One region of the Kurthia sp. FSL E2-0154 genome, then DNA from elsewhere that is predicted to be linked to it. Evidence: a T-box and tRNA genes for the amino acid it is inferred to sense, from the RefSeq annotation. Region 1 holds a T-box; the other holds one or more tRNA genes.
The links. A T-box is a leader RNA that pairs with one kind of tRNA and senses whether it is charged. The one in region 1 lies ahead of MHB75_RS07355 (valine--tRNA ligase), so its partner is inferred to be a tRNA-Val.
Positions count from the first base shown of each region.

Region 1 (16,557 bases):
TATTCCAGGACCGCTTTATGACCGTATGGAAGTCATTCAAATTGGCGGTTATACAGAACAAGAGAAAATTCAAATTGCGAAAAACCATTTAGCACCTAAACAAATTGAAGAAAATGGTTTGAAAAAATCACAAATTCAATTTAGAGAAGATGGTTTAACGGAAATCGTTCGTTACTATACGCGAGAAGCGGGTGTTCGAGGGTTAGAGCGTACACTTGCATCCGTATGTCGAAAAGCAGCGAAACAGATTGTCATGGAAGAAAAGAAACGAGTTGTTATTACAGCGAAAAATGTAGCGGACTACTTAGGTAAACGTAAAGTGTCGCATGGTCAAATGGAAGAAGAAAATCCAATTGGTGTAGCAACAGGTCTTGCTTACACAACAGTTGGTGGTGATACATTACAAATCGAAGTATCGATTACACCAGGTAAAGGAAAGCTGATCTTAACAGGTAAATTAGGTGATGTGATGAAAGAATCTGCACAAACTGCTTTATCTTTTGTCCGTTCTAAATTAGACTTATTAAAGGTAGAGCAATCTTACTTTGATGAGCATGATATTCATGTTCACGTACCAGAAGGCGCTGTACCAAAAGATGGTCCATCAGCAGGTGTGACAATGGTAACAGCTCTTGTATCAGCGATTACGGAGACACCAGTCCGTAAAGAAGTTGGTATGACGGGTGAAGTGACACTTCGCGGACGCGTTCTACCAATCGGTGGTTTAAAAGAGAAGTCGTTAAGTGCACACCGCGCTGGTTTAACAACGATTATCGTTCCAAAGAAAAACGAAGCGGATATTGAAGATATACCAGAGAGTGTACGAAAAGAGCTAACATTTAAGCTAGTGTCAAGCGCTGACGAGGTATTGAAAATAGCGTTAGACGGAGGGAAAGAATAACATGAAAGTCCATAATGTCGAGATGGTCATCAGTGCAGTTCGACCAAACCAGTACCCAGAGGACGGGTATCCAGAATTTGCACTTGCAGGTCGCTCAAATGTCGGTAAATCATCTTTTATTAACAAGATGATTGGTCGTAAAAGTTTAGCACGTATTTCATCAAAACCAGGTAAAACACAAACATTAAACTTTTATAAAATTGAAGAACAATTATTTTTCGTAGATGTTCCAGGCTATGGTTATGCGAAAGTATCAAAATCAGAGCGTGAAGCATGGGGGAAAATGATTGAAGAATATTTTACAAGTCGTGAAATATTAAAAGCAGTTGTGCAGATTGTTGATTTACGTCATGAACCAACAGACGATGATTGCATGATGTACGATTTCTTAAAGCATTACAACATTCCTTGCATTATCATTGCGACAAAAGCAGATAAAGTAAAAAAAGGAAAATGGGCACAACATAAAAAAGTGGTAAAAGAAACACTTGATATGGACCCATCTGACCCACTCATTCTTTTCTCATCTGAAACAGGTATGGGATTTGATGAAGCATGGGCAGAAATTGAAAAACGTATGTAAAGAATAAGCAGATGAAGTGATACCACTTGATCTGCTTTTTCACATCTAAAAAGGGGATTGCTATGGGACAAATACCAATTTATTTGAATAGTGAACAGATTCGCATTTTAATTGTAGGTGGTGGAAAGATTGCTTACCGAAAATGTCGTACATTGGTCGAAGCAGGAGGACAAGTTACGGTGATTGCGCAACAACTATTACCTGAATTTGAATATTATTTAATGGAACAACAAATACCATTACATAAAAGACTGTATGAACGAGGTGAGGCAGCACAATATGAGTTAGTGATAGCTGCAACGAATCAAACGACAGTGAACGAACAAATTCAACAAGATAGTCAAGCCATTATTTGTCGAGTAGATGACGCAAAAAAAGGGAATGGTGTACTACCGGCAGTTGTACAGCGTGGTGATTTTGTTTTAAGTATTGGAACAAACGGTGCAAGTCCAATTTTTTCGAAGAAAATTAAAGCGCAGTTGTCACAACAGTTTGATGCGCATTATGAAAGCTATATTGCTTTTTTACAGCGTGTACGCATGCAGTATAAGGGACAAAAAGAAGTACTTGAAGAAGTGACGCATGAGGAGTATGTTCATAGGACAGATGAAGAGAGAAACGAGACATTACAACAATTTGTAAACAACCTGTTTGAAGAACGTAACTGAATTTGTTAAAATGATTCTGGAAATATGCTGGATTGTATATAAATATGACAGTAATCGCAATTATATAAGACTTTGTAAATATAAAGTGACAGAGTATGGTATAATCATAGACGATAATTATAGAACGTGAGAGGTGTATGACGTCATGCATACAATTGTAGTAGGCTTGAACTACAAAACAGCTCCTGTCGAAGTTCGTGAAAAATTCTCAATAACAGAAGAAGCACTAGCTGAGGCAATGCGAGCATTACAAAATGAAAAAAGTATATTAGAGAATGTAATTGTTTCGACATGTAATCGTACAGAAGTGTATGCTGTCGTTGATCAACTACATACTGGTCGTCATTATATTAAACAATTTTTAGCGAATTGGTTTAATATGCCGGTTGCAGAATTCGAAAATCATCTTTATATTCGTGAAAATGATCAATCGATGCAACACTTATTCAAAGTGACTTCTGGAATCGATTCAATGGTTCTAGGAGAAACACAAATTCTTGGTCAAGTAAAGCATAGCTTCTTAGAGGCACAACAAATTGGCACAACAGGGACATTGTTTAATCGTTTATTTAAACAAAGTGTAACATTTGCGAAAAAAGCACATGGCGAAACGGCGATTGGTGAAAATGCAGTATCTGTATCGTATGCGGCTGTTGAGCTTGCAAAGAAAATTTTCAATACACTGGACAAAACGCATGTTGCCATTCTTGGTGCTGGTAAGATGGGCGAACTTGCTATGGAAAACTTATATGGTAGTGGTGTAGGAAAAGTAACTGTTGTCAATCGTACGATGGAAAAGGCAGAAACACTGGCTGATAAATTCCAAGGTACAGCGAAATCGATGCAAGAATTACAATGTACATTACTTGAGGCAGATATTTTGATTACATCAACTGGTGCAAAAGATTATGTCATTGATTATGATTTAATGCGTTATGTGGAGAAGATGCGCAAAGGGAAGCCTCTATTCATGGTAGATATCGCAGTACCACGTGATATTGATCCGAAAATTAGTGAACTTCAAAGTGTTTTCTTATATGATATTGATGATTTACAAGGAATTGTCGAAGCGAACCTAGCAGAACGTGAACGTGCTGCTAACGAAATTACACAGATGATTGATACAGAAATCCATGAATTCAAAGATTGGATGGGAACACTTGGCGTTGTTCCAGTTATTTCAGCATTGCGTCAAAAAGCGGCGACAATTCAAGCTGAAACAATGCAAAGTATTGAAAATAAAATGCCGAATTTAACAGATCGTGAACGAAAAATTTTAAGTAAGCATACCAAATCAATCGTCAACCAATTATTAAAAGAACCAATTCTACAAGCAAAAGAATTGGCAGGTTCTCCAAATGCAGCGAAGCAATTGGAACTGTTCCAACGTATTTTTGGGATTGAAGAAGATACACAGGCTCAAATTGAGCAACAGCAACTACAATCAGAAGAGCGCTATCAAAAACGAGTAGCAGAAGAAGTCGTTGCAGAACCTAAATTTACTTTTTAAGAGCTGATTTAAGAACGTTTTCGTATCTATGTGTTAAAATATAGATGCGAGAGCGTTTTTTTCATGATATATAAGGAGCGTCGTATATGACCGATTTAGCAATGACCCGATTGCACGAAGCAATCGTTGTGCTATACGCAATCGGGATAATTTTTTACTTTGTAGATTATTTAAAAAAAGATGCAAAGTCACGTCGAATCGCTTTTTGGTTTGTTTCGGTTGTTTGGATTTTACAATCAGTTTTTTTAATTGTATATATTATTCAAACGCATCGATTCCCGATTCTGACACTATTTGAAGGGATTTATTTTTATAGTTGGTTATTAGTATCCATCTCGATTTTACTGCATTGTGTTTATCGAGCCGATTTACCTGTATTCTTTATTAATATTCTCGGGTTTATCTTTATGGTTATTCATACATTTGCACCAAACCAAGTGGCGCAATCACCTGTAGGTGAGAATTTAGTTTCTGAGTTATTATTTATTCATGTGATGTTTGCGATTTTGTCTTATGTTGCTTTTTCATTATCTTTTGTTTTTTCGACATTGTACGTTATTTTATACAATGTATTAAAAAAGAAAAAATGGACGAAGCAGTGGATGAGGCTACCATCGCTTGGACAAGCAGAAAGTAGTTCAAATTGGGCAATGGTAATTGGAATTCCCATTCTTTTTATCAGTCTGATTTTAGGGTTTATGTGGGCTTATATCACCGTCGATAATTTAAATGTATTTGATGTAAAAATCATCGGTTCATTCATTACATTGTTTGTCTATTGTATAATTGTGTTATTGAATCGTCGCGATCAACTACATTCAATTCGATTGGCATGGGTCAACATATGTGCCTTTTTATTGGTTATTATTAATTTCTTTTTAGGAAGTAGCTTATCAGGTTTCCATTTTTGGTATTAACAGAAGGGTAGGATTATTTTGCGTAAAATTATTGTTGGTTCAAGAAGAAGTAAGTTAGCCTTAACTCAAACAAATTGGTTCATCGAAGAATTAAAGAAAACAGGTGCACCGTTTGAATTTGAGGTCAAAGAGATTGTGACAAAAGGCGATCGTATTTTAGATGTACAGTTATCAAAAGTTGGCGGAAAAGGTTTGTTTGTAAAAGAGATTGAACAAGCCTTATTCGACCAAGAGATTGATTTCGCTGTACATAGTATGAAAGATATGCCAGCGGTTTTACCAGAAGGTTTAGTTATTGGATGTATTCCAAAACGTGAAGATGCGCGTGATGCCTTCATCTCAAAAAATCATGTAAAATTCATGGATTTACCAGAAGGTGCGGTTGTCGGTACATCAAGCTTACGTCGTAGTGCTCAATTATTAAAAGCACGCCCAGACTTAACGATTAAATGGATTCGTGGAAATGTAGACACACGTTTAGCTAAATTAGAAGCTGGCGAATATGATGCGATTATTTTAGCTGCTGCTGGTTTAAAACGACTTGGTTGGTCAGATGATGTTGTAACTGAATATTTATCAACTGATCTTTGTGTACCTGCTGTAGGACAAGGATCGTTAGGAATTGAATGTCGAGCAGATGATGCCGAATTGTTAGCGGCATTGGCAAAAATGACAGATCAAGCGACTTGGGAAACAGCACATGCAGAACGTGCTTTTTTAGCAGCGATGGATGGTGGATGTCAAGTACCAATTGCTGGATATGCAACATATGAAGCAGGGCAATTACATTTTGAAGGACTTGTTGCTGCACCAGATGCTTCTGTCTTCTACCATGAAAAAGCCACACACACAGATGCAAAAACAGTAGGAGAAGTAGTAGCAAAACAACTGACTGAGCAAGGTGCGTATGAATTGATTCAAAAAGTAAAAGCGGAGCAAAATGAGCAATAATCAACCGCTTCAACATGACACCATTGTGTTAACAGGTACCTCGATTACAGGTCAAGCTCAGTCACAAATCGAGGCGCTAGGTGGAGAAGCACTTCATTTACCTTTGATTGAAGTGGCCGATGTACAGTCAAATGATGATGGCTTATTTTTGCAGCGTAGTCAGCAAGTAGATTGGCTAATTTTCACAAGTCAAAATGCAGTACATGCATTCATTAGAAAAATGGAACAATACGAACAGGATGCAAGTTTGTGGATAGAACAGCGAATTGCAGTTGTGGGTGAAAAAACAGCCGAAGCTTTAGAAATAGCAGGTTTTTCAATTCACTTTGTTCCGACAACGTATAGTGCAGATACAATGGTGAAAGAGTTTAATCGTTTTTTACAGCCTGAGACGACCTGTCTATTTATGCGAGGTTCGATGGCGAAAGACACGATCCCAAATGGTCTCAAATGTCGAGTAGAAACATGGACAATTTATGAAACACGTCCAACAAAAAAGTCAATTCCAGAATTGAAAGAGCAAATTCAACATAAAAATTGTACGGTTGTTTTTGCAAGTCCCTCGGCTGTGCGTGTATATGCTGAAGAAATATTACCTCTACACGATTGGGACCAAATCCAAGTGGCAGCGATTGGTCATGTAACCGAAAAAGCATTAATCGCACTTGGTGCATGGGATATTATCCAGCCAAAAACATACACGATGCAACAGGTAATTGAAGAAATCGCAAGAAGAAAGGAATCTTAATATGACAAACTTACAATTTAAAAGACACAGACGTTTACGACAAAATGCAACGATGCGTGCAATGGTAAAAGAAACGTATCTACATAAAGAAGATTTCATCTACCCTATTTTTGTAATGGAAGGCGAGAATGTTAAAAACCCTGTCGCTTCTATGCCGGGAATTTATCAATTCTCATTAGATCGTTTACATGAGGAAATGGATGAGGTTGTTGCACTAGGTATTCCTTCTGTTATTTTATTCGGTTTACCTGCAGAGAAAGACGCAGTTGGGTCAGAAGCTTATCATGATCATGGGATTATTCAAAAAGCGATTCGCTTTGTAAAAGAGAACTATCCTGAAGTCATGGTCATTGCAGATACATGTCTATGTGAATATACATCGCATGGTCACTGCGGTGTTGTGTCAGAAGATGAGCGTATTTTAAATGATCCTTCACTTGATTTATTAGCACAAACAGCTATTTCACAAGCAAAAGCAGGTGCTGATATTATTGCACCTTCAAACATGATGGATGGTTTTGTTGCGGCGATTCGTAAAGGGCTGGATGAAGCTGGATTTGAAGATACACCGATTATGTCCTATGCAGTAAAATATGCTTCTGCTTACTATGGACCTTTCCGTGAAGCAGCAGACGGGGCACCAAAGTTTGGTGATCGTAAAACATATCAAATGGACCCATCAAATCGTTTAGAGGCGATGCGTGAAGCAGCTTCAGATGTTGAAGAGGGCGCTGATTTCTTAATCGTTAAACCAGCATTATCGTATTTAGATATTATACGTGATGTACGTAATAACCATGATATGCCAGTTGTTGCTTACAATGTATCAGGCGAATATGCAATGGTCAAAGCAGCAGCATTAAATGGTTGGATGGATGAAAAGCAAACGGTTTTAGAAACATTACTAAGTATGAAACGTGCGGGTGCAGATTTAATCATGACGTACCATGCAAAAGATGCAGCACGTTGGTTGGAGGAGAAATAGAGATGACACGTTCTTTTGAAGAATCACGTAAAGTTTTTGCAGAAGCAGTAGATTTAATGCCTGGTGGCGTAAATAGTCCTGTTCGTGCGTTCAAAGCTGTTAAACAAGAGCCAATCGTTATGGAAAAAGGTCATGGAGCGATTATTACAGACGTTGATGGCAATGATTATATCGACTACGTTTTATCTTGGGGTCCACTCATTATCGGTCATACACATCCAGACGTAGTAGCAGCGATTCAACGAGTTGCTACAACAGGTACATCATTTGGTGCGTCAACACGTATTGAAAACGAATTAGCGAAAGAAGTGATTCGTCGTGTACCTTCTGTTGAGATGATTCGTATGGTATCGTCTGGTACAGAGGCCACAATGTCTGCCATTCGTGCAGCACGTGGTTTCACAGGTCGCGATAAAATCTTGAAATTTGAAGGTTCATATCATGGACATGGTGATTCACTATTAATCAAAGCAGGTTCAGGTGTTGCGACACTTGGTTTACCAGATAGTCCTGGCGTTCCAATGTCAATTGCACAAAACACATTAACAGTTCCTTATAATAATTTAGAAGCAGTTCAACAAGTATTTGAAGCATTCGGTGAAGAGATTGCAGCAGTAATCGTTGAACCGGTTGCTGGAAATATGGGCTGTGTACCACCGCTTCCAGGCTTCTTAGAAGGTTTACGTGACTTGACGAAAAAAGCAGGTTCTCTATTAATCTTTGATGAAGTTATGACAGGTTTCCGCGTAGGCTACCATTCAGCACAAGGTTACTACGGTGTAACACCTGATTTAACATGTCTTGGTAAAGTAATCGGCGGAGGACTACCTGTAGGTGCTTTCGGTGGTCGTCGTGATATTATGGAACGAATCGCACCAGCAGGTCCAATCTATCAAGCAGGTACACTATCAGGTAACCCACTTGCGATGACAGCAGGACTTGAAACGATTCAACATTTAACAGAGGATTCATATAAACACTTTGAAAAATTAGGGGATCGTTTAGAAGCTGGTTTTAGAGAAGCAGCTGAAACATACAATATTCCACATACAGTGAATCGTGCAGGTTCAATGATTGGTTACTTCTTAACAAATGAAAAAGTAATCGACTTTGATACAGCGAAAACATCTGATTTAGAATTATTCGCTGAATACTACGGTTTAATGGCACAAGAAGGAATCTTCTTACCACCATCACAATTCGAAGGTGTATTCGTATCAACAGCGCATACAGAACAACATATCGACCAAACAATTGCAGCTTTCCAAAAAGTATTTAAGCAATTACGTCGTTAATTTTAAGAGATACTTCGGCACGGTATATGTGTCGAAGTTTTTTTATGCACTGTATTGCTAAAAGCTATAAATTCAGATACAATTAGCTTATTCAAATAAACAATTGCAATGATTGGGAGGAGTAAGCATTCTTACTTGTCGAGAGAGGAAACGGTTGGTGAAAGTTTCTCAAGTAGATGTCTGAAGGTAGCCCATGAGCAAATTTCGTGAACAGATTTTAGTAGCGAAATTCGGTTTAGAGACCGTTATCCAATGAAGTGCCAGTCAACTGTGCTGGAATAAAGGTGGTACCGCGAATTCTTTCGTCCTTTTTTTGAGGATGTGAAGGATTTTTTTTATGCCTAAAATGGATGGTCAAGAAATGAAGGAGGACGAAAACATGTCAGAACAAGAAATTTCAATGCCAACGAAGTATGACCCACAAGCTGTTGAAACAGGTCGCTACGAGTGGTGGCTACAAAAAGATTGCTTTAAAGCGCAACCAGAGAGCGATAAAGAACCATACTCAATCGTAATCCCACCGCCAAACGTAACAGGTAAATTACACTTAGGTCACGCTTGGGATACAACACTACAAGATATCTTAATTCGTATGAAGCGTATGCAAGGTTATGATGCATTATGGTTACCGGGTATGGACCATGCAGGGATTGCAACACAAGCAAAAGTAGAAGCAAAATTACGCGAACAAGGCGTATCTCGTCACGATTTAGGTCGTGAAAAATTCCTAGAGAAAACATGGGAATGGAAAGAAGAGTATGCTGAAACAATTCGTGCGCAATGGGCGAAACTAGGTTTAGCATTAGATTACTCACGCGAACGCTTCACATTAGATGATGGTTTATCAGATGCGGTAAAAGAAGTATTCGTAAAATTATACGAAAAAGGCCTAATCTACCGCGGTGAACGTATTATTAACTGGGACCCAGCAGCACAAACAGCACTTTCAGATATCGAAGTAATTTATAAAGATGTACAAGGTGCATTCTACCATATGGAATACCCAATCAAAGATAGCGACGAAAAAGTAGAAATCGCTACAACACGTCCAGAAACAATGTTAGGTGACTCAGGGATTGCAGTAAACCCGAATGATGAACGTTACGCACACTTAATCGGTAAAACGGCAATTCTACCAATCGTAGGCCGTGAATTACCAATCGTTGCAGACGACTATGTAGACATGGAATTCGGTACAGGTGTTGTAAAAATGACACCAGCACATGACCCGAATGACTTTGAAGTAGGTAATCGTCATAATTTAGAACGCATTATGGTGATGAATGGCGACGGTACGATGAATGATATGGCTGGTAAATATGCAGGTATGGACCGCTTTGAATGTCGTAAAGAAATTGTAAAAGATTTACAAGAACAAGGTGTATTAATTAAAATTGTCGATCACTTACACTCAGTAGGTCACTCAGAGCGTTCTGGTGCAGTAGTTGAGCCGTATTTATCAAAACAATGGTTTGTTAAGATGGGACCACTAGCAAAAGAGGCACTTGATTTACAAGCGAAAGAAGATGAAAAAGTAAACTTCGTGCCACAGCGTTTTGAAAATACGTATACACGTTGGATGGAAAATATCCATGACTGGTGTATTTCACGTCAATTATGGTGGGGACATCAAATTCCAGCTTGGTATCATAACGAAACAGGTGAATTATATGTAGGTACAGAAGCGCCAGCTGATGAAGAAAACTGGACACGCGATGCAGACGTATTAGATACATGGTTCTCATCTGCATTATGGCCGTTTTCAACAATGGGTTGGCCAGACGTTGAATCAGAAGATTTCAAACGCTACTTCCCAACAGGTGCACTTGTAACAGGTTATGACATCATCTTCTTCTGGGTATCTCGTATGATTTTCCAATCACTTGAATTCACAGGCGAGCGTCCATTCAAAGACGTATTAATTCATGGTTTAGTACGTGACGGTGAAGGTCGCAAAATGTCGAAATCACTTGGTAACGGTGTTGATCCGATGGACGTCATCGCAGAATACGGTGCAGACTCATTACGCTTCTTCTTAGCAACAGGTTCATCACCAGGTCAAGATTTACGTTATACAACTGAAAAAGTAGAAGCGATTTGGAATTTCTCAAACAAAATTTGGAATGCTTCACGTTTTGCATTAATGAATATGGAAGGCATGACATATGATGAGATTGATTTAACAGGTGAAAAATCAGTTGCAGATAAGTGGATTTTAACACGCTTAAATGAAACAATCGAAAAAGTAACAGAGCTTGCTGAGAAGTATGAGTTTGGTGAAGTAGGTCGTTACTTAAATAACTTTATCTGGGATGATTTCTGTTCTTGGTATATCGAGATGGCGAAATTACCATTATATGGTGAAGATGAAGCAGCGAAGAAAACAACTCGTTCAGTACTTGCTTACGTATTAGATCAAACGATGCGTCTATTACACCCATTAATGCCATTCATCACAGAAGAAATCTGGCAACACTTACCACACGAAGGCGACACAATCGTCAATGCAGCATGGCCAACAGTACGCGAAGATCTTCACTTTGAAGAAGAAGCGAAAAACATGCAGCTATTAATGGATATTATCCATGCAGTTCGTAACATTCGTGCAGAAGTAAATACACCAATGAGCAAACAAGTACCAATGTTTATCTCAGCAAAATCAGATGTAGAATTAGCTGTACTTGAAGCGAATAAAGGATATATCGAAAAATTCTGTAACCCAGAAACATTAACAATTGGCTTAAACGTAGAACCAGAAGGTAAAACGATGTCAGCAGTTATTTCAGGAGCAGAGTTATTCTTACCACTAAAAGGTTTAATCAACTTAGAAGATGAGATTGCACGTCTTGAAAAAGAGTTAGATAAGTGGAATAAAGAAGTAAAACGTGTTCAAGGTAAATTGAACAACGAGAAATTTGTTTCAAGCGCACCTGAAGCAGTTGTTGCAGCAGAGCGTGAAAAAGAAGCAGACTATCTTGAAAAACAAGCAACTGTTCAAAAACGTATTGCAGAACTAAAAGAAATGTAATAAAAAATAACCTGGGACATATGTGTAAAAACACCGTCTCATATGAGCATAATAAAAACCAGAATCGCACTGTGGCGCGATTCTGGTTTTTTGTTGCGAACTCTAAAAAGAAAATGAAATATTTTATCTCAGTATCTTTTTTAATAAATTGTTGCGTTTACATAATGATTCACTAAATAATCCATGAGTAAATCAGGTAAATATTCATCGAATAAATCATAGAATGAACGAGCACCTACAGGGTCTTCAATTTCATTCAATAACCATGTACCATCTTCTAGTAGTAAGAAGTCCATACCGATATAATCGCTACGAATGGCTTTTTGCATCGCAAGTACATGGTCCATTTGAAGTGAATCAAGTTCATATTTTTCAATCGAACCACCTAATGTGACATTCGAACGAAAATCAGCACGACCTTGACGTTTAACCGCACCAATAATACGGTTACCGAGCACCCAAACGCGAACATCTGTCGCATTGGATTCAATATAAGGTTGAACCAGTGTTAAACGATTTTCAAACTGTTTTTGATAAGCATTTAACTCTTGTTCATCCTGACAAAGCATGACTTCTGAGCCACCATGTCCATCAATTGTTTTAAATACAAGTGGATACTCATAATCTGAAGCTTGTTGATAGAGTGGAACAGTTGGAATGCCAAGTGTTCGAGCAAATTGTAAAGTCATATATTTATTATTTGCGAGTGCGTTCACGTGACTGCTATTTACAACCGGAATATTTGCTTGTTCCAATGAAGTAACATAGTCACAGTTACGAGCACGATAAAATACAAAACAAGCATCTTGGCAATGTTCGACTAATTCTGGAACAGAGAAGTCATTTAACAGCACAAGTTGCAAGTCAATCATCTGTTTTTTTGCAGATACGACGAGCTGATCGATAAAGGCTATATTCACTTTTGCATCAGCTGCGTCATATACAAGATATGCGCGTTTCAAAATCTTCTCATCCTAACTTTTTTAAAATATACTGAACGAATGCATCGCCCACGTGAATACCTGTTACATTGTAAATGTTTCGAATATGTGAAGCTGCGTTGACTTCACATACAAGTGGCTGTTCTTGTTCATCAAACAGTAAGTCAACACCAGCGAAGTCAGCACCAATAGCTTTGGCTGCTGCGAGCGCTAATTGTTCCTGTTCTTTTGTTAATGTAATCGTTTCGGCTTTACCACCATTTGTAATATTCGCTCTGAAATCTGTTTCAGAGTGACGATACATCGCAGCGACGACTTCATTACCAATCGTATTGACACGAATATCACGTCCATAGCTTGATGCGATATATTGTTGGAAGATGAAGTCAACACCACGTAGTGTATCTACCTTTTCGAAAAAGTCCTCTTGTGTTTCAATTAAATACACTTTCATACCAAATGAACCATGTGCCTCCTTAATAATAAGGGGTAGTCCAAGTTCTTCTAATACACCTTCAAAATAACCACTTTCACGAATTGTGAATTTAGGGTAGACTTTCGGCGCGATAATCGTTTTTGGCATACGAATATTTGCTTTGGCTAATTGTATGTATTGCTTTGCTTTATTGTCACATGTTTCAATCACTTCAGGATCATTGAAAACGGGAATTCCTTGATTTTTTAAATACGTAGCGAGCAAAATATCCTTATCTAAAAAGATGACAAAGTCAGGTGCTTGTTCTAACTTTTTAGCGGAATGCATTTGAATTTCATAATTTTTATAAATAAACGGTTGAACGCCATGATTTTGACAGGCTTCAGCCATGAGTCTTGCTTGGTCTAAAAATTTATCCGATACAAGACTACCATTGTAAATAATCCAGCATGTCTTCATACGTTCAAACCTCCGAATAACAGTGTTATAATAAAAACAATCAATACAAATTTTAGCACGAATTACGTAGAAAATGAATAGGTAGGGAAAATTCCATGATTCCAATGTTTGAAGAATATCAAAATACATACAAAATTGAGAGTGCAAATGAGATTAAGCCTGGTCTTGAAGCGATTCAAGTAGCGATGGAGAAGTTAGGCAATCCACAACTTGCTATACCAACCATTCATGTCGCAGGTACAAATGGCAAAGGTTCTACAATTCGCATGATAGAACGAATCGCACAGGAACATGGTTTGACGACTGCAACATTTATGTCACCCTGTATCGAAAATGTCCACGATCAAATTCGGTTGAATGGACAATCGATTACACCAGAGCAGATGAATCGAGCGTTCGAAGAAGCAAAAAAAGCAGGGCTAAGTGGCTTATTGACAGAATTTGAATTATTAACAGCTATCGCTTTTATTGCCATTCGCCAAGCTAAACCAGACCTTGCGATGATCGAGAGTGGTATGGGTGGGCGTTTTGATAGTACGAATGTGGTTGAGCCCATTGTATCAGTCATTCCAAGTATTGCATTAGAGCATACGAATTTTTTAGGTGATACACTAGAAAAGATTGCATGGCATAAAGCTGGGATTATTAAAAAGAATGGCTATGCTGTAATAGGTGAAATACCTGAAGCTGCACAAAAAGTAATCGAAGAAGAAGCGCATATGCAACAAGCAACGATTAAAATAAATGGCAAAGATTTTAAAGTGTTAGATGATACGTGGTCGAATGAAGTAATCTGTATGTCAGGATTACATCCAAGCCTAAAAGGCGAACACCAAAAAGAGAATATGGCACTCGCGATTCAAGCATTTATAGAGGTGGCGAAAGTACTGCATATTGAATTAGTAGAAGATGGAGTTCAACAAGCTGTAGCAACTACAAAGCTCGAAGGACGTTTTGAACAACTCGCTCCACAAGTTTGGTTAGATGGAGCGCATAATCCAGCAAGTGCAAGGAGCTTGCGAAAAACCATTCAACAAGTATTGAAAGGCGAAAAAGTGACAATGGTTGTTGGGATTTTAAAAGACAAGGATGTAGAAGCGGTACTACGTGAACTTGAACAAGTGTCAGACGATTTTATTTTTGTAGCAGTTGAGCGTGAACAAGAGCGATTAATGCAACCAGAAGAATTAATGAAGTTAAGTCATGCAAAGAAAAAACGAATTGCATCATCTGTTTTACAAGCTGTTCAAGAGAAGCAAAAAGAAGGGTCTGTAGTCGTAACAGGTTCACTCTATCTTTTAGCGCAGTGGCGTCCGATTTTACAGCGAGTATTAGGATGAAGAATTTTATTCTAACTGAATATAAGAAAAGCCAACATCACGCTTGTAGCATGGTGTTGACTTTTTGTCTTTTATTCAAACTGTTTAATTTGTCCGTACAAAGCAAAATGTTTCGGTTTATCATATACTGCATATTGAATCGGAATATTAACATTGTCTTTTAACTGTTTATGCTGCACAGTTGAGTCAGTAACGACAATGGCTTGACCAAGAATAGAACCTTTAAAGTTTGTTTTGTCTTTTAATTCAATATTCGCTTTTGGTGCGAGTAATAATTTTCCTGTATTTGATTTGCCGCCATTGATTACAACACGCTTCCCACCTGATAAAATATTACCTTTATACGTGTTTGCTCGTAAAGTGATATCTGCTTTTTTAATATAAATAAAACCACTACTACGGAAATTTTTCGAGAATTCTAAAGCAGCATCTCCATCGAAATAAGTAGCGATTTTTGCCTCGTCTGCTATAATCTTACCTTCAGATTCACCCATCTCTTGAATGAATAATTTGAGTGTTCCGCTACCTAAAATATGAAGTTTTGCGCCACCAGTTAAATTTAGTGTGTCTAATCGTAAAGTTTGTACACCGTCGCCAATATCAATATAAGTATCTACACCATCCAGTGTTAACTCTTGAAGACGTTCTTCAGAAGAAGTGAATTGATAAGGTGTTTCGATTGAAAAGTCTTCTTGCGTTTTATCCGTTACGGTTAGGACACTATTTTGTAAGTAATAATACTTGATTTTTTTATCTTTTTTTTCAGGGTCTGGATTAGGGATAATTTCAGTTACATATTTTTCTTCTTCATTATATGGCTGTTCATCGATTGTTTTTAATTCATTCGTTGGGAAGGTTGGTAAAAAATTATTGAAATTCTGCTCGTTCCAAATTTTTAAATCTGATGCTTCTGTATTCCCATCGTTAAAACATTCATTTAAATAACTCGTTCCGTTTATTTCATATTGACAAGAAGAACCATCTATTTGAATATTGCGTGGATTTTTACTCGCCATTAATCCCCAAATCTTTGAAGCATTCTGGACAACAATTTCCTTGGATGCATGAATGGCATAAGGTGGCTCATAGCGACCTTGCCTCATCGTTGTATCCATTTCTAAGTCTAATTGAAAGGGTTGCTTTAATTTTGTCTGCTCTCCACCGATACGTCCAGTCGATTGAATTGTATATTGATTTGGTTTTGAATCTTTTATAATGAGTGTGGTAGAGATTGGCTGTATATCATCTACTTTTTGATGTGTGTCCCATGTTTTCGGGATACCTGATTTACGGTTTAATAAAGTTTGAATTTTATAAAGAGCAATTTCTTTTACATCGAAGGCTGCTTTTTCAGATGGACTTAATCGCTCGTATCGTTTTTGAACATCTTGATAAATTTTTACCATCTGTTGTTTAATTTCTAGTCGTGCATAATCTAACCCTTCATTTGCAACTAGATAACTTCCTTTCGTATCTTTTGTTGTGACAAGAGGGATTTTTTTTCCTTCCACTGCTTCGTTCACAATGAAGCCAGAAATAATGAATAGACTAATTAATAAAATTGCAATGAGCGACCCATTCTTTTTTTGTAAAGGTCGCTTGTTTGTTTTTCTCACGTAATTCACCCCGGTTAATCAATTTATTTTCTATGTATGTAAAAAATCATGTTATTTATAATATACCCATTTTTTTCTATTTTAGCTCTTTTTTTGATATATTATAGTAATAATCGTTTTTTTTAACGTAATCATCATACAATTTACAAAAAGTGTACTCAATAGCTATCTGCTATCTT
Region 1 covers NZ_JBBOPO010000001.1:1,483,800-1,500,356, reverse strand. Annotated here, with positions in the region: gene lon (endopeptidase La) at 1-901, shown strand, start outside; gene yihA (ribosome biogenesis GTP-binding protein YihA/YsxC) at 903-1,484, shown strand; gene MHB75_RS07390 (precorrin-2 dehydrogenase/sirohydrochlorin ferrochelatase family protein) at 1,547-2,152, shown strand; gene hemA (glutamyl-tRNA reductase) at 2,298-3,662, shown strand; gene MHB75_RS07380 (cytochrome C assembly family protein) at 3,749-4,579, shown strand; gene hemC (hydroxymethylbilane synthase) at 4,598-5,530, shown strand; gene MHB75_RS07370 (uroporphyrinogen-III synthase) at 5,520-6,278, shown strand; gene hemB (porphobilinogen synthase) at 6,280-7,263, shown strand; gene hemL (glutamate-1-semialdehyde 2,1-aminomutase) at 7,266-8,558, shown strand; T-box leader at 8,658-8,871, shown strand; gene MHB75_RS07355 (valine--tRNA ligase) at 8,938-11,586, shown strand; gene MHB75_RS07350 (ATP-grasp domain-containing protein) at 11,727-12,548, opposite strand; gene MHB75_RS07345 (ATP-grasp domain-containing protein) at 12,556-13,422, opposite strand; gene MHB75_RS07340 (bifunctional folylpolyglutamate synthase/dihydrofolate synthase) at 13,518-14,762, shown strand; gene MHB75_RS07335 (hypothetical protein) at 14,834-16,378, opposite strand.

Region 2 (16,557 bases), 920 kb from region 1:
ATCGCATCCAGCGACGCGCCTGTGAGAGTAGGACGTTGCTATGCAAGCTAAAGTAATCACTCGTCTGAGTGGTTACTTTTTTTTATGTTCTAAAAAGGGGGAAACCCACTAGCGTTGCATTAAAATAATCGCACACCTTTAATTAAACTGAATTTTCTGTAATGTAATCTAAGCACAAAAAAAAGCCTTTATAATGGTTGGGTGATAGTAAACCATCCAAATCCAAAATAAAGGACATAAGCATGGATAATTTTACACGAAAAACATCATTTGAACAATGGTTTTCTCCAATTTCCTCGACAAAATTAGAGGAATGGGTCGAATCCCATCAATTAAATTACTATACAAAGAAGCTACGCATCGCTTCTTTCTTGAAATTACTGCTGTTTGCGCAACTGAATGAAACCGAAAGCTTACGTGCAGTCAGCGAAACTCTGTTTTCAGACGACCTTCAAAAAGCAACCGATTTACAATCGATTAGCTTTTCACAGCTCGGGCGCCGGTTAAACCAAGTGCCGACTGAAGTGTTCCAACAAGTATTTTTGGATTTAGTCGCTCAAATTCATGAAAAGTCGTACTATGAACAGCGCCGAAACATGACAACACCACTGAAAATTATTGATTCGAGCACGCTTCCTTTAAACCTAAACAATCACAAATGGGCTGAATTCCGTAAAACAAAGTCGGGCATCAAGCTTCATTTGCGGTTAGTTTACGCAGAAAAAGGCTGTTCGTACCCAGACAAGGCGGTGCTGACAAACGCGAAAGAACATGATCGTGGCCAGCTGGAAGTACTCGTAGACGATAAGGAATGCCTATACGTTTTTGACCGTGGTTACTTGGATTACGAGCGATTCGACCGCATGACAGACGACGGTTATTTCTTCGTCTCTCGCTTGCGAAAAAACGCTGTCCTCCGTGTCATCGAGCCATTTAAACTGCCGACCGATTCAACTGTACTTTCGGATGAAATGATGTTGATTGGCACAACGCAAAATCGTGCAGAAAATGTCTTTCGTCTCATCAAAGTGCTTGATTCAAAAGGAAACGAGCTGCATCTGATTACGAATCGATTTGATTTAAGTGCAGATGAAATCGCTGAATTGTACAAATCACGCTGGGCAATCGAGCTATTTTTCAAATGGCTGAAGCAACACTTGAACATCAAGAAGTTTTACGCACAAAGCGAACAAGGTGTGCATAATCAGGTGTACATCGCGATGATCGTGTATTGTCTACATGTGCTGGCGCAGTTAAACACGAACAGTTCAAAAACGTACTTGAAAATCAGTCGTTTATTGAGAGCATCCCCTTGGAAATCGGCTCATCTATGGATTCGTAAAATCACAGGAAAAGCCGTTCCATAAGGTTTAAGCCACTATTGTTGCACGCGTCACAGGTTATAGTAAAAAAATGGATGATTACTACCTCTGTTCCAGTGTCTTCGTTTTTCATCTGAAACAGAAAAATAAAATAACGGAATATTTCGTTAAAATTTATGCGACGCTAGTGGGGGAAACCTTGAAAAGATTTAAGGAGGATTGCCAAAGAACACGACATCCTGTCGTAAAGGCAATCCGCATCGCATCCAGCGACGCGCCTGTGAGAGTAGGACGTTGCTATGCAAGCTAAGGTAATCACTCGTCTGAGTGGTTACTTTTTTATGTTCCAAAAAGGGGGAAACCTTGAAAAGATTTAAGGAGGATTGCCAAAGAACACGACATCCTGATCGCCAAAAAACGCGACGTCCTGTCGCAAAGGCGATCCATCTACAAGGAAAAGAGATTATTGTAACTAGAAAGTTAGAATCTACAGTAGATCCTTTCAAGCTCATATAGTCTTTTATAGTAATATATAGAATGATGTTATTTTAAGCTATATAATACGTTTTAAAACACGTTATAAACTATTGTGAGATAAAAAACCTCTTTAGATATGTAAACGTAAAATAAAACGTCATAATGGCTTCAAAATACTTAGATAAACGAATGAAATCAGAAAATAAAAAGTTTAAAAATTTATTTAAAAAGCTATTGCATTTACTTTATATTTTGTTATAATAATAATTGTGTTAGAGATAGCACAACAAAATAATAGTGTTGTTCCGTTGTAGCTCAGTTGGTAGTAGCATCTGACTGTTAATCAGAGGGTCGCAGGTTCGAGTCCTGCCAACGGAGCCATTTTTTATGTTTAAAAGCTATGCTTCCATAGCTCAGCAGGTAGAGTGCTTCCATGGTAAGGAAGAGGTCACCGGTTCGAGCCCGGTTGGAAGCTTACGAAAACTTAGAAATTATTTTCGAAAAACACTTGCAATAACATCATAAAGATGATATTATAATTCTTGTCTTGTTAAGAAAGACTTAAATTTATGGCCCCTTGGTCAAGCGGTTAAGACACCGCCCTTTCACGGCGGTAACACGGGTTCGAATCCCGTAGGGGTCACCATTCATATTTCGGAGGATTAGCTCAGCTGGGAGAGCACCTGCCTTACAAGCAGGGGGTCGGCGGTTCGATCCCGTCATCCTCCACCATATTTTTTTGTCGGAGGGGTAGCGAAGTGGCTAAACGCGGCGGACTGTAAATCCGCTCCTTCGGGTTCGGCAGTTCGAATCTGCCCCCCTCCACCATTTAATTTAAATATCATTTCCATTGTTGGGGTATAGCCAAGCGGTAAGGCAACGGATTTTGATTCCGTCATGCCCTGGTTCGAATCCAGGTACCCCAGCCATTTTTGTTTTTATAATGAGTCATTAGCTCAGTTGGTAGAGCATCTGACTTTTAATCAGAGGGTCGCAGGTTCGAATCCTGCATGACTCATCCATTATGATTGCAGCCATCTCACGTTGTTGAGATGGTTTTTTTTTACGAAAAAATGAAAAAACAAGGATAGGGTTTTCATTTAGAAAATCTATTCTTTAAATAGCTATTTTTGAATAATTATGCGAATTCATGTGCAGTTGAACCATTTGCATAAACATGTTTACAATAGAAACAACTAACAAAGGGGGTTGTTTTAATGGAAACATTAAATATTTCAATGATTGGTGTGCCAATCGATTTTGGTCAAATGCGTAGAGGTGTAGATATGGGACCGAGTGCTATTCGTTATGCAGGTGCTGTAGAGCGTTTAGAGGCATTAGGACATGAAGTTGTAGATGAAGGGGATATCTACGTGCCAAACGCAGCCAAACTAGAAGTACATCCGAAATTGCGTAATTTAGGCGCAGTTGTAGAAGCATGTACAAAATTAGCAGAACAAGTTGCGACAGCAGTTGAACATAAAAAATTTCCACTTGTATTAGGTGGTGATCATAGTATTGCGATTGGAACATTAGCAGGTCTTGCGCAGCATTATAAAAATCTAGGTGTGATTTGGTATGATGCACATGCGGATATGAATACTGCTGAAACATCACCATCAGGAAATATTCATGGTATGCCGCTTGCAGTAGCAATGGGACTAGGACATGAAAAGCTAACGCATATTGGTGGGGAGCAGCCGAAGATTGATCCGAAAAATTTAGTAATTATTGGTGCACGATCGGTAGATGAAGGAGAGCGCGAACTAATTAAAGAAAAAGGCATTAAAGTATATTCAATGCATGAGATTGATCGTTTAGGAATGGCAGCTGTTATGGAAGATGCACTTGCTTACCTACGTTCTCGTGAAATTGATGGTTTGCATTTATCTTTAGATTTAGATGGTTTAGACCCGATGTATACGCCAGGTGTAGGGACACCAGTACCAGGAGGTATTACATATCGTGAGAGTCACTTAGCGATGGAGATGTTACAAGAGTCGAACCTGTTAACATCAGCTGAGTTTGTAGAAGTGAATCCTGTTTTAGATACGAAGAATGCAACAGCAAATGTAGCTGTAGGCTTAATGGGTTCGCTATTAGGTGAGTCACTGGTATAGTTTGAAAAGTCATAACCCCCTTCTTCATGTTACAATAATATACGTACTCGATTTTTGAAACTATATGATGGAATAAAACGTATATCAAGTACAGTTTAGTTGGAAGGAACATCACAATGGACACGTTAATACACAAACGAATAAAGCAGGTGCTGAAGGGCGATCAAAATGCGTATTCTGACATTGTGAACTCTTACCAGCAGAGTCTTTATCACGTATGCTATCGTATTGTTGGGAATCAACAAGAAGCTGAAGATATCGCACAGGAAGCATTTGTGCGCGCATATATAAACTTGCATACATTTGATCCGAAGCGAAAATTTTCAACATGGTTGTTTCGTATTGCGACGAATCTCTGTATTGACCGTTTGCGAAAGAAGAAACCGGACTATTACTTAGATGCCGAAGTACCGGGAACTGAAGGACTAGATATGTATTCGCAAATTGCGTCAGAAGAACGGCTACCAGACGAAGAAGTAGAACGTATGGAGTTAAAAGAACGTATTCATTACGAAATTGGTCGATTGCCAGAAAAATATCGTACGGTCGTTATTTTAAAGTATATTGAGGAGTTACCGCTGCAAGAGATTAGCGATATTCTCGAAATACCACTAGGTACTGTGAAAACACGTGTACACAGAGGGCGAGAAGCGTTACGTAAGCAGTTAGGTGACGTGTAGGGGGAAGCATGATGCACACATGTCCAAAGGAGATTGTCCACTATATGCATGAGCGTTTAGATGGAGAAATTAGTTCTGAGCATGATCGAGTGCTTACTGAACATTTACAGACATGTCCGGATTGTCAACGACATATGGAGGAATTAAATCGTGTCGTTTACTTAGTGGGAACATTACAAGCGATGCCTGTACCAGCAGGATTTACAGAGCGCGTTATGTTCCGATTACCAAAGCCAAAATTAAAATCAGGTGTGCAGCGATGGTTGAGAAGGCATCCGATTCTTGTCGCAGCCGCACTATTTATGATTTTAATGAGTGCTTCTTTATTATCAGGATACAATGACCGCTCAGCATTTTCTGTAACAGAACATCCGGGGATGGTTGTTGAAGGAGATCGCGTGACTGTACCGGCAGGACAAACGGTAAAAGGGGATATCGTTGTCACGAATGGTGATTTAGTCATTGATGGAAAGGTGGAAGGTGATGTCACCGTTATTAACGGAAAGTACATGGCCTCTACTGCAAATGTAACAGGCCAGATTGAAGAAATTGATGATACATTTGAATGGTTATGGTACACCATCAAAGACGGCACAAAAAAGCTATTCACATTCGAATAACTAAAGGGGACGGAAACTTGCAGCTGCATTTTTCCGTCCTTTTGAATATCAGGCTATATGATAAGTAAATTCTATCCTTTTTTGGCTTGAAAAAGGCGAGGACGGGGTATGTTATGCTATACTTATATTACTATACGTACGCGCTAGAAAAGTGGGGGATTCCACATGACATTTATTAATGAAATAACGAATTTAACAGAGAATCAACTTGTAAGGACATTTCTAAATATTTTAGATATTTTACTTGTTTGGTTCGTCATTTATAAAATACTGACATTAATTAAGGGCACAAAAGCTGTTCAATTATTAAAAGGTATTTTCGTCATTATTATTATTCGAATTATAACAGAATATTTAGGGCTTACAACGTTAGGCTGGATGACAAATCAAGTAATCGATTATGGTTTTTTAGCAATTATTATTATCTTCCAACCTGAACTTCGTCGAGCGCTAGAGCAGTTAGGGCGCGGAAAGCTCTTTGCTCGAAGTGGTATGCAGGAAGAGGAGGAACGGGGTCGTTTAATTAGTGCGATGACAAAATCAATTAGCTATATGGCGAAGCGTCGTATTGGTGCATTGATTTCAATTGAAAAAGATACGGGTTTGAATGATTACATTGAAACAGGTATTCAGATGAACTCAGATATTTCTTCAGAATTACTGATTAACGTATTCATTCCAAATACACCATTACATGATGGTGCAGTTATCATTCAAAAGAATCGTATTGCAGCGGCAGCGTGTTATTTACCGCTATCAGAGAGTCCATTCATTTCAAAAGAATTAGGAACAAGACACCGTGCAGCAATCGGAATTAGTGAAGTAACAGATGCAGTAACTGTCATTGTTTCAGAAGAGACAGGTGGCATTAGTTTAACAGTGAACGGTGAATTACATCGTGACCTTTCAATGGAGGAGTTTGAACAACGTTTGCGTAATGCTTGGTTCGGTGATACGGCAGAGAAAAATACAACGCGTTGGTCATGGAAAGGGGGCAAAAAATAGTGAATAAATTTATTGATAACCCCTGGATGCTTCGTATTACAGCTTTAGCTCTAGCTATTTTAATGTTTTTTAGTGTGAGACCGAGCGGTAATACGATTGATTCGACGAACTCTGGTATTAAAGAAGAAGTTTTGCGTGATGTTCCTGTTGAATTACGATACGATGATAATAACTTTGTTGTCACAGGCGTACCACAGACTGTTGATGTTAAAATTAGCGGTCCTGTAGGCATTGTTATCACAACGAAAACAGGTCGTAATATTAAAGTGGTTGCGAATATTAAAGATCAGCCTTCGGGAACGCATGTCGTTAAGTTTGAACCTGAAGGATTCTCTGATAAACTAGCTGTAGAAGTCGAACCGAAAACAGCAAAAGTAAATGTAGAAGAACGTACTACAAAAGATGTGAAAGTGGAACCTGAAATTAATGAAGGGCAGCTTGCAGATACAAAATACGTAAAAAACATGACAACAGAGCCAGAAACGGTAACTGTATCTGGTGCAAAGAGCGCCATGGATCGCATTACGTATGTAAAAGCGACAGTCTCAGCGAGTAAAGATGCAGATAAGACATTCGAAAAGGTAGCGGGAATTAAAATCTTTGACCGCAATATGAATATTTTAAATGTTGACGTAGAGCCAAAAACCGTTAAAGTAAAAGTTGAGTTATCTGAGTATAATAAAGAAGTGCCACTCGTTGTAAACCAAAAAGGAAAACCGGCAAAAGGTTATACAGTTGATGGTGTAACCCCTAAATCTGATAAAGTACTTGTATATGGTTCACGTGGTAATTTAGAAAAAATACAACAGGTTGTTGTAAATGCAGATGTAGAAGGTTTGAAAAAGACGACAACTGTTAAAGGAACACTCGAAAAACCTACAGGTGTAGCAGATTTATCATTTGCAGCAGTTGATGTACGCGTAAAAGTATCAAAAGAAAATGAGACGAGCGCGAAAAACAAAAATGAAACAGATACAGCGAAAAAAGCTGAAGAAGATACTGCAACGGAAGACGTCGAAAAAACATTTAAAAATATAAATGTGAAGTTGCAAGGCATGAATATTACAGATTATAGTGCAGAATTTATTACACCATCATCAGGGCAAATTAATGTGATAGCAAAAGGCGCTTCTAAATTAATTTCAGCTCTGACGACAGCAGATATTCAAGCATTTGCTGATGCAAGTAAAATTGATGATGGGATACAAGAGCTACCAATCCAAGTAAAGAGTTCAGAAGGTATAGAATTGACTCCGTCGTTAGATCAAATAAAAGTTCGTTTTACGAAACAAGACTAACGTATATGAGGAATGGTTTTGAAGGAGAGAAAAAATCAAATGGGTAAATATTTTGGTACAGACGGCGTACGTGGCGTCGCTAATAGTGAGCTAACCCCTGAGTTAGCATTTAAATTAGGTCGCTTTGGAGGATATGTCTTAACAAAAGACGCAACAGAACGTCCAAAGGTATTAATTGGTCGCGATACGCGTATTTCAGGTGAGATGTTAGAAGGTGCATTAGTAGCAGGGCTAATCTCAATTGGTGCTGAGGTTATGCGTTTGGGCGTTATTAGTACACCGGGCGTTGCTTATTTAACACGCGCAATGAGTGGAAATGCAGGCGTTATGATTTCAGCATCACACAATCCTGTAGAAGATAATGGGATTAAATTCTTCGGTCCAGATGGTTTTAAATTATCAGATGAACAAGAAGCGGAAATCGAAGCGCTTTTAGATCAAGATGAAGATACACTACCTCGTCCAACAGGTGCTGATTTAGGCTCTGTGAGTGACTACTTTGAAGGTGGACTTAAATATATCCAGTACTTAAAACAAACAGTAGATGAAGATTTCTCAAATATTCATATTGCTTTTGACTGTGCACATGGTGCAACGTCATCACTTGCGACACATTTATATGCTGACCTAGAAGCTGATTTATCATCAATGGGTGCTTCACCAAACGGTTTAAATATTAATGACGGCGTAGGTTCAACACATCCAGAAGCATTAGCTGAATTCGTGCTTGAAAAGGGTGCTGATGTCGGTTTAGCGTTCGATGGTGATGGCGACCGCCTAATTGCAGTCGATGAAAAAGGACAGATTGTAGATGGCGATCAAATTATGTATATCTGTGCAAAATATCATCATGCAAAAGGTCGTTTAAACAAGAATACAGTGGTTTCAACGGTGATGAGTAACATGGGCTTCTATAAAGCACTGGAAGCAGAAGGAATAGAGAGTATTCAAACACAAGTAGGAGACCGTTATGTTGTAGAAGCGATGCGTGAAGGTGGCTACAATGTCGGCGGTGAGCAATCTGGACATATCGTATTCCTTGATTACAATACGACAGGTGATGGCTTATTAACAGGCTTACAACTTGTGAACACAATGAAGATGACAGGTAAGCGCTTATCAGAATTAGCAGCTGAAATGACCATCTTCCCACAAAAATTAATCAATGTACGTGTAACAGATAAACATGCTGTGACACAAAATGAAAAAGTAGCTGAAACAATCGCGGCTGTAGAAGCGGAAATGAATGGCGATGGACGTGTGTTAGTACGTGCATCAGGTACAGAACCGCTTGTACGTGTAATGGTCGAAGCTTCAACGAAAGAACAATGCGACGCATATTGCGAACGTATTGCAGCAGTGGTAAAAGAAGAAATGGGTTTAGCTGAATAACATCATTCAAAAGACAGTGTTGGAAATAAGCTGACACTGTCTTTTTTCGTGTTTATTTCCTGGGAAATTGGGAATATTATATAAATAAAATGATATCTACCTGTTTTAAATTGACGTATATTCTTTTACCGTTTATGATATAGTTCTGATAATTTGCTGAGGAGGATTGTGTAGAAGCGTAAATCGGAAAAACAGTTATAGCGCCAGTACTGAAGAAATCGGACGACAAGTATCTTCAGTAGACGAGGTGGAGGAGTATCGAAAGTTTCGGCGGATGCCTCCCGGTCGACAGCCCGATCGTAAGTTCATCTTTAAAATAGTGAAGTGATTCGCTAGACAAAGAGATGAAATGGCAAATCATAGAGAGATAGAGAAACTGTTCGTAAGGGAATTTCTATACGAACTTTCATTGCTATGGACTTTTTCTCTTTTCATAATTTGCAAAATATCGGAGGAATTAAATATGTGTGGAATCGTAGGTTATATTGGTCAACTAGATGCAAAGGAAATTTTGTTGAAGGGACTAGAAAAATTAGAGTATCGTGGTTATGACTCAGCGGGTATTGCAGTAGAGAATGCAGCGGGTGTACAGGTATTCAAAGAAAAAGGACGTATTGCAGATTTACGTGATGTCGTGGACATGACAGTAGATGCAACAACAGGAATTGGACATACACGTTGGGCGACACATGGTGTACCAAACTATGTGAATGCACACCCACATCAAAGTGCTTCAAAACGTTTTACATTAGTACACAATGGTGTGATTGAAAACTATCATTTATTACAAGATGAATATTTACAAGGTGTAACGATGACGAGTGATACGGATTCAGAAGTCATTGCGCAATTAATTGAACACTTTTCAAATGAAGGTATGACAACAGCAAAAGCTTTCCGTAAAACACTAACATTAGTAGAAGGTTCTTATGCGTTAGCTTTATTAGATGCAGAAGAAGCAAATGTCATTTATGTAGCGAAAAAAGGTAGCCCACTATTAGTAGGTGTTGGCGAACAGTTCAATGTTGTGGCATCAGATGCTATGGCGATGTTACACGTAACAGATCAATTTATTGAATTACATGATAAAGAAATGGTGATTGTGACAGCAGATTCAATTCAAATCCAAAAGTTAGACGGAACCGTTGTAGAACGCGCACCGTATAAAGCAGAACTTGATTTGAGCGATATTGATAAAGGCACATACCCACACTACATGTTAAAAGAGATGGATGAACAACCAGCAGTCGTTCGTCGCATTACACAGAAGTATGAAAATGAAGCAGGTCAATTAACGATTGACCCAGCGATTCAACAAGCGATTCAAGAAGCAGATCGTCTATATATTATTGCTGCAGGTACGAGCTACCACGCAGGATTAATCGGTAAACAGTACTTTGAAAAGCTTGCCAAAATCCCTGTAGAAGTGCATATTGCAAGTGAGTTTGGCTATAACATGCCATTACTATCGAAAAAACCATTATTCATCTTCATCTCACAATCAGGTGAAACAGCAGATAGCCGCCAAGTATTAGTGAAGGTGAAAGAATTAGGCTATCAAGCATTAACGATGACGAATGCACCAGGCTCAACATTATCACGTGAAGCTGACTACACATTACTATTACATGCAGGTCCAGAAATCGCAGTAGCGTCAACAAAAGCCTATGTAGCACAAGTTGCAGTATTAGCGATTACAGCGTATGTTGTGGCAGACCAACCAGAAATCGAGTTGAAGAAAGAATTAGGTATTGCGGCGAATGCGATTCAATCAATTATTGATCGCAAAGAAGAATTTGCTAAACTAGCAGAATCATTCTTAGCAACAACACGTAACGCATTCTTCATCGGACGTGGCATGGATTACTACGTGAGTATGGAAGGCGCACTAAAATTAAAAGAGATCTCGTATATTCAAGCAGAAGGATTTGCTGGCGGTGAATTGAAGCACGGTACGATCGCTTTAATCGAAGACGGCACACCTGTCATCGCACTTGCGACACAAAAAGAAGTCGCACTGAATTTACGCGGTAACGTGAAGGAAGTCGTAGCACGCGGCGCAAACCCATGCATCATCTCAATGGAAGGCATGGCAGAAGCAAACGATGCCATCACAATCCCGCACGTACACCCATTACTATCACCACTAGCAGCAGTTGTCCCAGTACAACTAATCAGCTACTACGCAGCCCTACAACGCGGCTGTGACGTGGATAAACCACGTAACCTAGCGAAAAGTGTGACAGTGGAGTAGAAATATTTTCAACCCCTATGAATGTGTAGTTTTATAAAAAAGATTGATCATTTATAATAAAGTTCGTTCATTTAAAACAAAGTTTGATTATTTATAATAAAGTTTGATTAAAACAACCTCTATGGGTATGATGTCCATAAGAGGTTGTTTTTTGTTTTAGAATTAAAATTAATAAGGAGGAGGGAGTATATGGCTAAAAGAAAACGTTCAAGTTCGTATGAGAAAAGAATGAAAGAGGGTTACGGACAAGGTATTGGAAGCGATTATAAACCTTGGATAACTATTCAGGATGTACCTTCATTGGGAAGGGTTACTCGATTAAAAGGACATAAGATTCCAAGACAATTTGAATTTCTTTCAGATTTAGAACGAAATTACTTTTATTTATTGGAATATTCGGATTTAGTGGAAGATATTCAAGAACAGTACCCTTTGCTACCAATTGAGGAAACGATTATTATTGCAAATGAATTAGGAATTAAACACCCCACAGACCCTAAAAGTGGAGAACCAATAGTGATGACAACAGATTTTTTAGTAACAACTAAGAACAATACAGAAGTTAAAAAGTTTGCTAGAACATTGAAATATAAAGATGAATTAATGGATAAACGTGTATTAGAAAAATTTGAAATAGAGCGTGTTTTTTGGGAAAGGCAAGAAGTGGATTGGGGGATTGTAACAGAGTTAGAAGTACCCAAAGATATGGCACATAATATTGCATTTATTCATGGTTATTCAAACCTTTTAGTCATTGAAGGATTCGAAAATATACGTATTGAAGAATTAGAAGATATGAGTATTTATTTTATTAGGTTATTATTGGAAGCTAAACAAACGATACGTCAAATTGCTTCAGATTTTGATCATAACTTTGGAATGAGTAGTGGTTGTGGATTATCATTATTTAAGCATTTACTAATGACAAAGGTTATTGAAATAGATATGGCACAAAAATTAGATGTCAATCAGCAACTAAACGTCAAATATGTAAGAAGAGATTTTTCCAAGAAGGTGGAAGCAATATGATTTTTTATAATCAGGTATATCAATATGTAGATAGAGATGAAAAAAATCGAATTCGAATTATTGAAGTTGATGAATTAGTTGCATATTTTGTTGAGTTAGAAGGCGATACTGCTATGCCTAAAACAATTAATTTAGCTGATTTAGAAACTGAAATTCAATCAAGCATTTTATTATTAGTTTCAGATCCATATTTAATGACTTACGTAGATAAGGATTTAACAGAGGTACAAAAAGAAAAACGTGACGAAGACTGGAATATTGTTTCGATAGGTTGGGATTTATATAAAAAAGAGTTACTAAATAAAAAACAACGTAATGCGATATTTGAAGAATTAGCTGAAAATAATAACGTTTCAAAACTAAAAGTGAAACGCTCGTTTACACGTTTTTGGCAAAGAGGATTAAATAAGAATGCTTTATTGCCAGATTATATACGTTCAGGTGCAAAAGGAAAAGAGCGTCAATTGTCTGCGACAGCTAAAGTAGGAAGACCTAGAAGTTACTCATCTAAAGGTATTAATATTACTGAAGATATTAAACAGCAGTTTAGTCATGTTATGAAAAAATATTATCGAAAGAAAGAACAGCTGACGCTTACTGATACTTATGAACATTTATTAAGAGAATTTTATGCGGATAAATATTATGAAGGTGAAGTTTTAAAGTACAAGATATGGGATGATACACGCATCCCAACATATCATCAATTTTATTATTGGTTTAAAAAGTTTGAAGAACCTCAATTAGATTTTAGACTTCGTAATAGTTCAAAAGAGTATGAATTAAAACATAGACCTATTTTGAGTCATTCTGCTTTTGAAACTGATGGACCAGGGACACGTTTTCAAGTAGATGCAACAATTGCAGATATTTATTTAGTTAGCTCATTTGACCGTAATTTAATAATAGGAAGACCAATAGTTTATGGGGTTGTTGATGTTTATTCAAGGTTACTAGTAGGGATTTATGTAGGGTTAGAGGGTCCTTCATGGATAGGTGCAATGATGGCATTAGATAATATGGTGACTAACAAAGTTGACTTTTGTAAGGAGTACGATATTGAAATTAATCAAAATCAATGGCCTGCTCAACATTTACCAGAAATTATTATCGCTGATAGAGGAGAGTTTGAAGGATATTCAGTTGAGAATTTAATAAACAATCTGAATATAAAAATTGAAAACACATCGCCATATCGTGGGGACTTAAAAGGGATTATTGAACGTCAATTTCGTACCCTGAATGGAAAAATCAAAAGAAAAGCACCAGGGGCTATACAAAAAGAATATCGAGAACGTGGCGATAGAGACTATCGTTTAGATGCTAGTCTTACTCTCGAAGAATTCACACAAATTATTATTCATTTAGTATTGCACCATAATCAAAAAAATATTGATAAATATCCTTTAGAGAAAGAAATGATAGTAGATCAAATTACAGCGACACCAATTAATTTATGGAATTGGGGCATAGCAAATAAAAAAGGAAGGTTACAATCTGTAACTAATCGAAATCAATTTAGAATGAACTTACTACCAAAAGCCAACGCTCGTATAACTAGAGCAGGAATTAAATTTAAAGGATTAGCATACGGTTCGGAAAAAGCTTTAAACGAACAATGGTATTTAAAAATGAAAAATCAAAGTATTGAAGTAGTCTATGATCCAAGGTCAATGAATCAAATCTATATACCACATAATGGTGGAAAAAGTTTCGATATATGCTATTTATTAGATGCAAGTGTGCAATATAAAGATAACTCTTTGGACGAAGTTGAATTTTATAAACAACTTTTACAAGAGGTGAAATCTAATGAAAAAAATCAGCAATTAGAGAATACTGTTAATACAGATTCAGCAATTGAATTAATTATTAAAGAAGCAACTAACCAAAAGAAAAATACGCTTAATATAAATCAAACAAAAGCAGAAAAACTTAAGAATATTAAAGTAAACCGACAGGCAGAGAAATTAATGAATAGACAGGATGAACAGTTTGATTTAGATGTCGAAAAAAAATCTGGAAAAGCGGAAGTCGTTAGTTTTATTAAAAAAGAAACTAATCAACAGTCTAGTTCACGTTTGATAACTAAATTACGAAAGAAACGAGATGAGCAGCATGGAAAAGATGACTAATGGAGTTTTAAAAGGCAACTTTGAAGAAGCTGCGTATAAAGAGCAGAAACTGTCGGAATACAGTGAAAACCCCTTTATTGAGGCGCTCCCGCCTATTTTGAGTGAAGATGATGTGATGGATCGATTTGTGGTGACACCGCGAATTACAAATCAAGATAAGCAAAGTGAGACAAATATTCGTTATCATGTGCTTAAACGTATAAAGAACTTTATTCAACCTTTACCCATTCATTTCGAAGTAGAACGTCGATTATCTACATTAATCCGTAGGGGATACTTAGCTAGAAACCCTTTAGATAAAACATTTCTTGAACGTATTCGAGTTTTGCATCAATTACGAGAAGATGAAGAAGAGGCATACAAATATATAGATGAACGTTTGAATTATATTCGCTCCACAGCAGATAGTTTATCGATTATCGGCATTTCAGGTATTGGAAAAACAACAGCAATTGAGCGCTTGTTATTAATGTATCCACAAGTAATTAAGCATGAGAAGTATGAAGAACAACCATTCAATCGTACACAAATTGTTTGGCTGAAAATTGATTGTCCGTATGATGGTAGCCTTTCTACGCTGTGTAAAAGCTTTTTTAAAGCGATAGATGATTTGTTAGGTACGCGTTATTTAGAGAAGTTTGGGTATTTGAATCGTGTAACATCAACGATGCTATTGCATATGACCTCATTAGCTAGTATGTATGGTATTGGAGTATTAGTAATTGATGAGATTCAACATTTATTGCACGCGAAAAATGATCAAGAAGAGATGCTTAATTTCTTCGTGACATTATCTAATACAGTAGGCATTCCTACAGTTTTGATAGGTACATCTAAAGCACAACAATTATTTAAAGGAAACTTCCGACAAGCTCGTCGTGCAGCAAGTGAGGGTTCGATTATTTGGGATCGTATGGGTGAGGATAGTGAGGAATGGGAATTCTTTTTAGAAACCTTATGGGAGTTACAATGCCTTAAAACATATTCAGAGCTTACAGAGGACGTTAAAAAAACTTTCTACAGTGAATGTCAGGGAATTACTTCAGTTGCTGTTAATCTATTCATACTAGCTCAAGAGAGAGCCTTATATGATGAATCGAATGAAGCAGAGCGATTGACGTCGAGCGTTTTAAAGAAAACAGCAAAAGAAGATATGAAAATCATTCAACCAATGTTAAGTGCAATTCGGAAAAATGATTTTAGAGCCATGTATAAGTATGAAGATATTATGATTAATTTAGATGAATTAATGCAAAGTCATAAGCAAAGTACCGAATATGAAGGACGCATTAAAGAGGCAATGAAAGAGCGGAAAAATACGTTAGCATATAAACGTCAAGATTTGATTGAAGGTCTAAGTGGAGAAGTTGCAGCAATCGGTATTTTTGATGTTTTAACTTCAAATGAAATCATCAAAGTTACAAAACAAATAGTAGAGAATATGCCGATAGAAACAGACTATAACATGCTAAAAGCTCAGCTTATTCCACAGTTAATTGAATTGAATCAAAAAGCTAAAGAGAAGAAACAGCATATCGTAATTTCAGATAAAGTGTTACCTCTATTGGATGCTAGAGAAAGAGCATTGAAGCAGAAAAAACATCCGTATGAGGTATTAATTAAAGATAATTATATTAAGAACCCGGTGGAAGAATTCTATTAAATTATTTTAGGAGGTAATCAAATGCTACCTTTCTTCACGAATCCATATCCAGATGAATTATTGTATTCAGCTATTGCGCGTTATCATTTTTATAGTGGGAATCTTGATTGTAAAGATACATTAGAAGAGTTATTTGATAGTCGTTCTGTGATACCAAGTGTGGAGATCGGTAGTCATTTCACTAAATTGGTAGAGAATTTAGGATCTCAATATTCGGTAGAGTATTTATTAGCTAACCATACGATTTATCCTTACTATGCTTCATTTTTATCTAAACAAAGACAGCTAGAGATTTTAGAAGATGTCAAAAATAATGGACAGGCTTTATATACAAGGCTTGGTATTGTAGCTGGAGGCATTTGTCGTAAAGATGGGCTATATTACTGTGCTATGTGTGCTAAATCTGATTCAGATAAGTATGGAGAGCCGTATATTCACCGAGAACATCAATTACAAGGAATAAGTTATTGTGCACACCATGAAATTCCGTTGAGGGAGTATCAGGTAACAGGCGACAGTCGCATCGAATACATTCGTTTTGAATTACGCTACATGAATCTAT
Region 2 covers NZ_JBBOPO010000001.1:2,407,901-2,424,457, reverse strand. Annotated here, with positions in the region: gene MHB75_RS12040 (IS4 family transposase) at 243-1,367, shown strand; tRNA gene MHB75_RS12035 (tRNA-Asn) at 2,104-2,180, shown strand; tRNA gene MHB75_RS12030 (tRNA-Thr) at 2,202-2,274, shown strand; tRNA gene MHB75_RS12025 (tRNA-Glu) at 2,371-2,445, shown strand; tRNA gene MHB75_RS12020 (tRNA-Val) at 2,456-2,531, shown strand; tRNA gene MHB75_RS12015 (tRNA-Tyr) at 2,544-2,627, shown strand; tRNA gene MHB75_RS12010 (tRNA-Gln) at 2,654-2,728, shown strand; tRNA gene MHB75_RS12005 (tRNA-Lys) at 2,745-2,817, shown strand; gene rocF (arginase) at 3,017-3,919, shown strand; gene sigW (RNA polymerase sigma factor SigW) at 4,036-4,599, shown strand; gene MHB75_RS11990 (zf-HC2 domain-containing protein) at 4,611-5,219, shown strand; gene cdaA (diadenylate cyclase CdaA) at 5,385-6,224, shown strand; gene MHB75_RS11980 (CdaR family protein) at 6,224-7,522, shown strand; gene glmM (phosphoglucosamine mutase) at 7,562-8,914, shown strand; gene glmS (glutamine--fructose-6-phosphate transaminase (isomerizing)) at 9,378-11,168, shown strand; gene MHB75_RS11965 (TnsA endonuclease N-terminal domain-containing protein) at 11,358-12,197, shown strand; gene MHB75_RS11960 (Mu transposase C-terminal domain-containing protein) at 12,194-14,332, shown strand; gene MHB75_RS11955 (ATP-binding protein) at 14,316-15,995, shown strand; gene MHB75_RS11950 (TnsD family transposase) at 16,017-16,557, shown strand, end outside.
Region 2: it has a tRNA-Val gene. The T-box ahead of MHB75_RS07355 (valine--tRNA ligase) is inferred to sense a tRNA for this amino acid. The anticodon was not compared.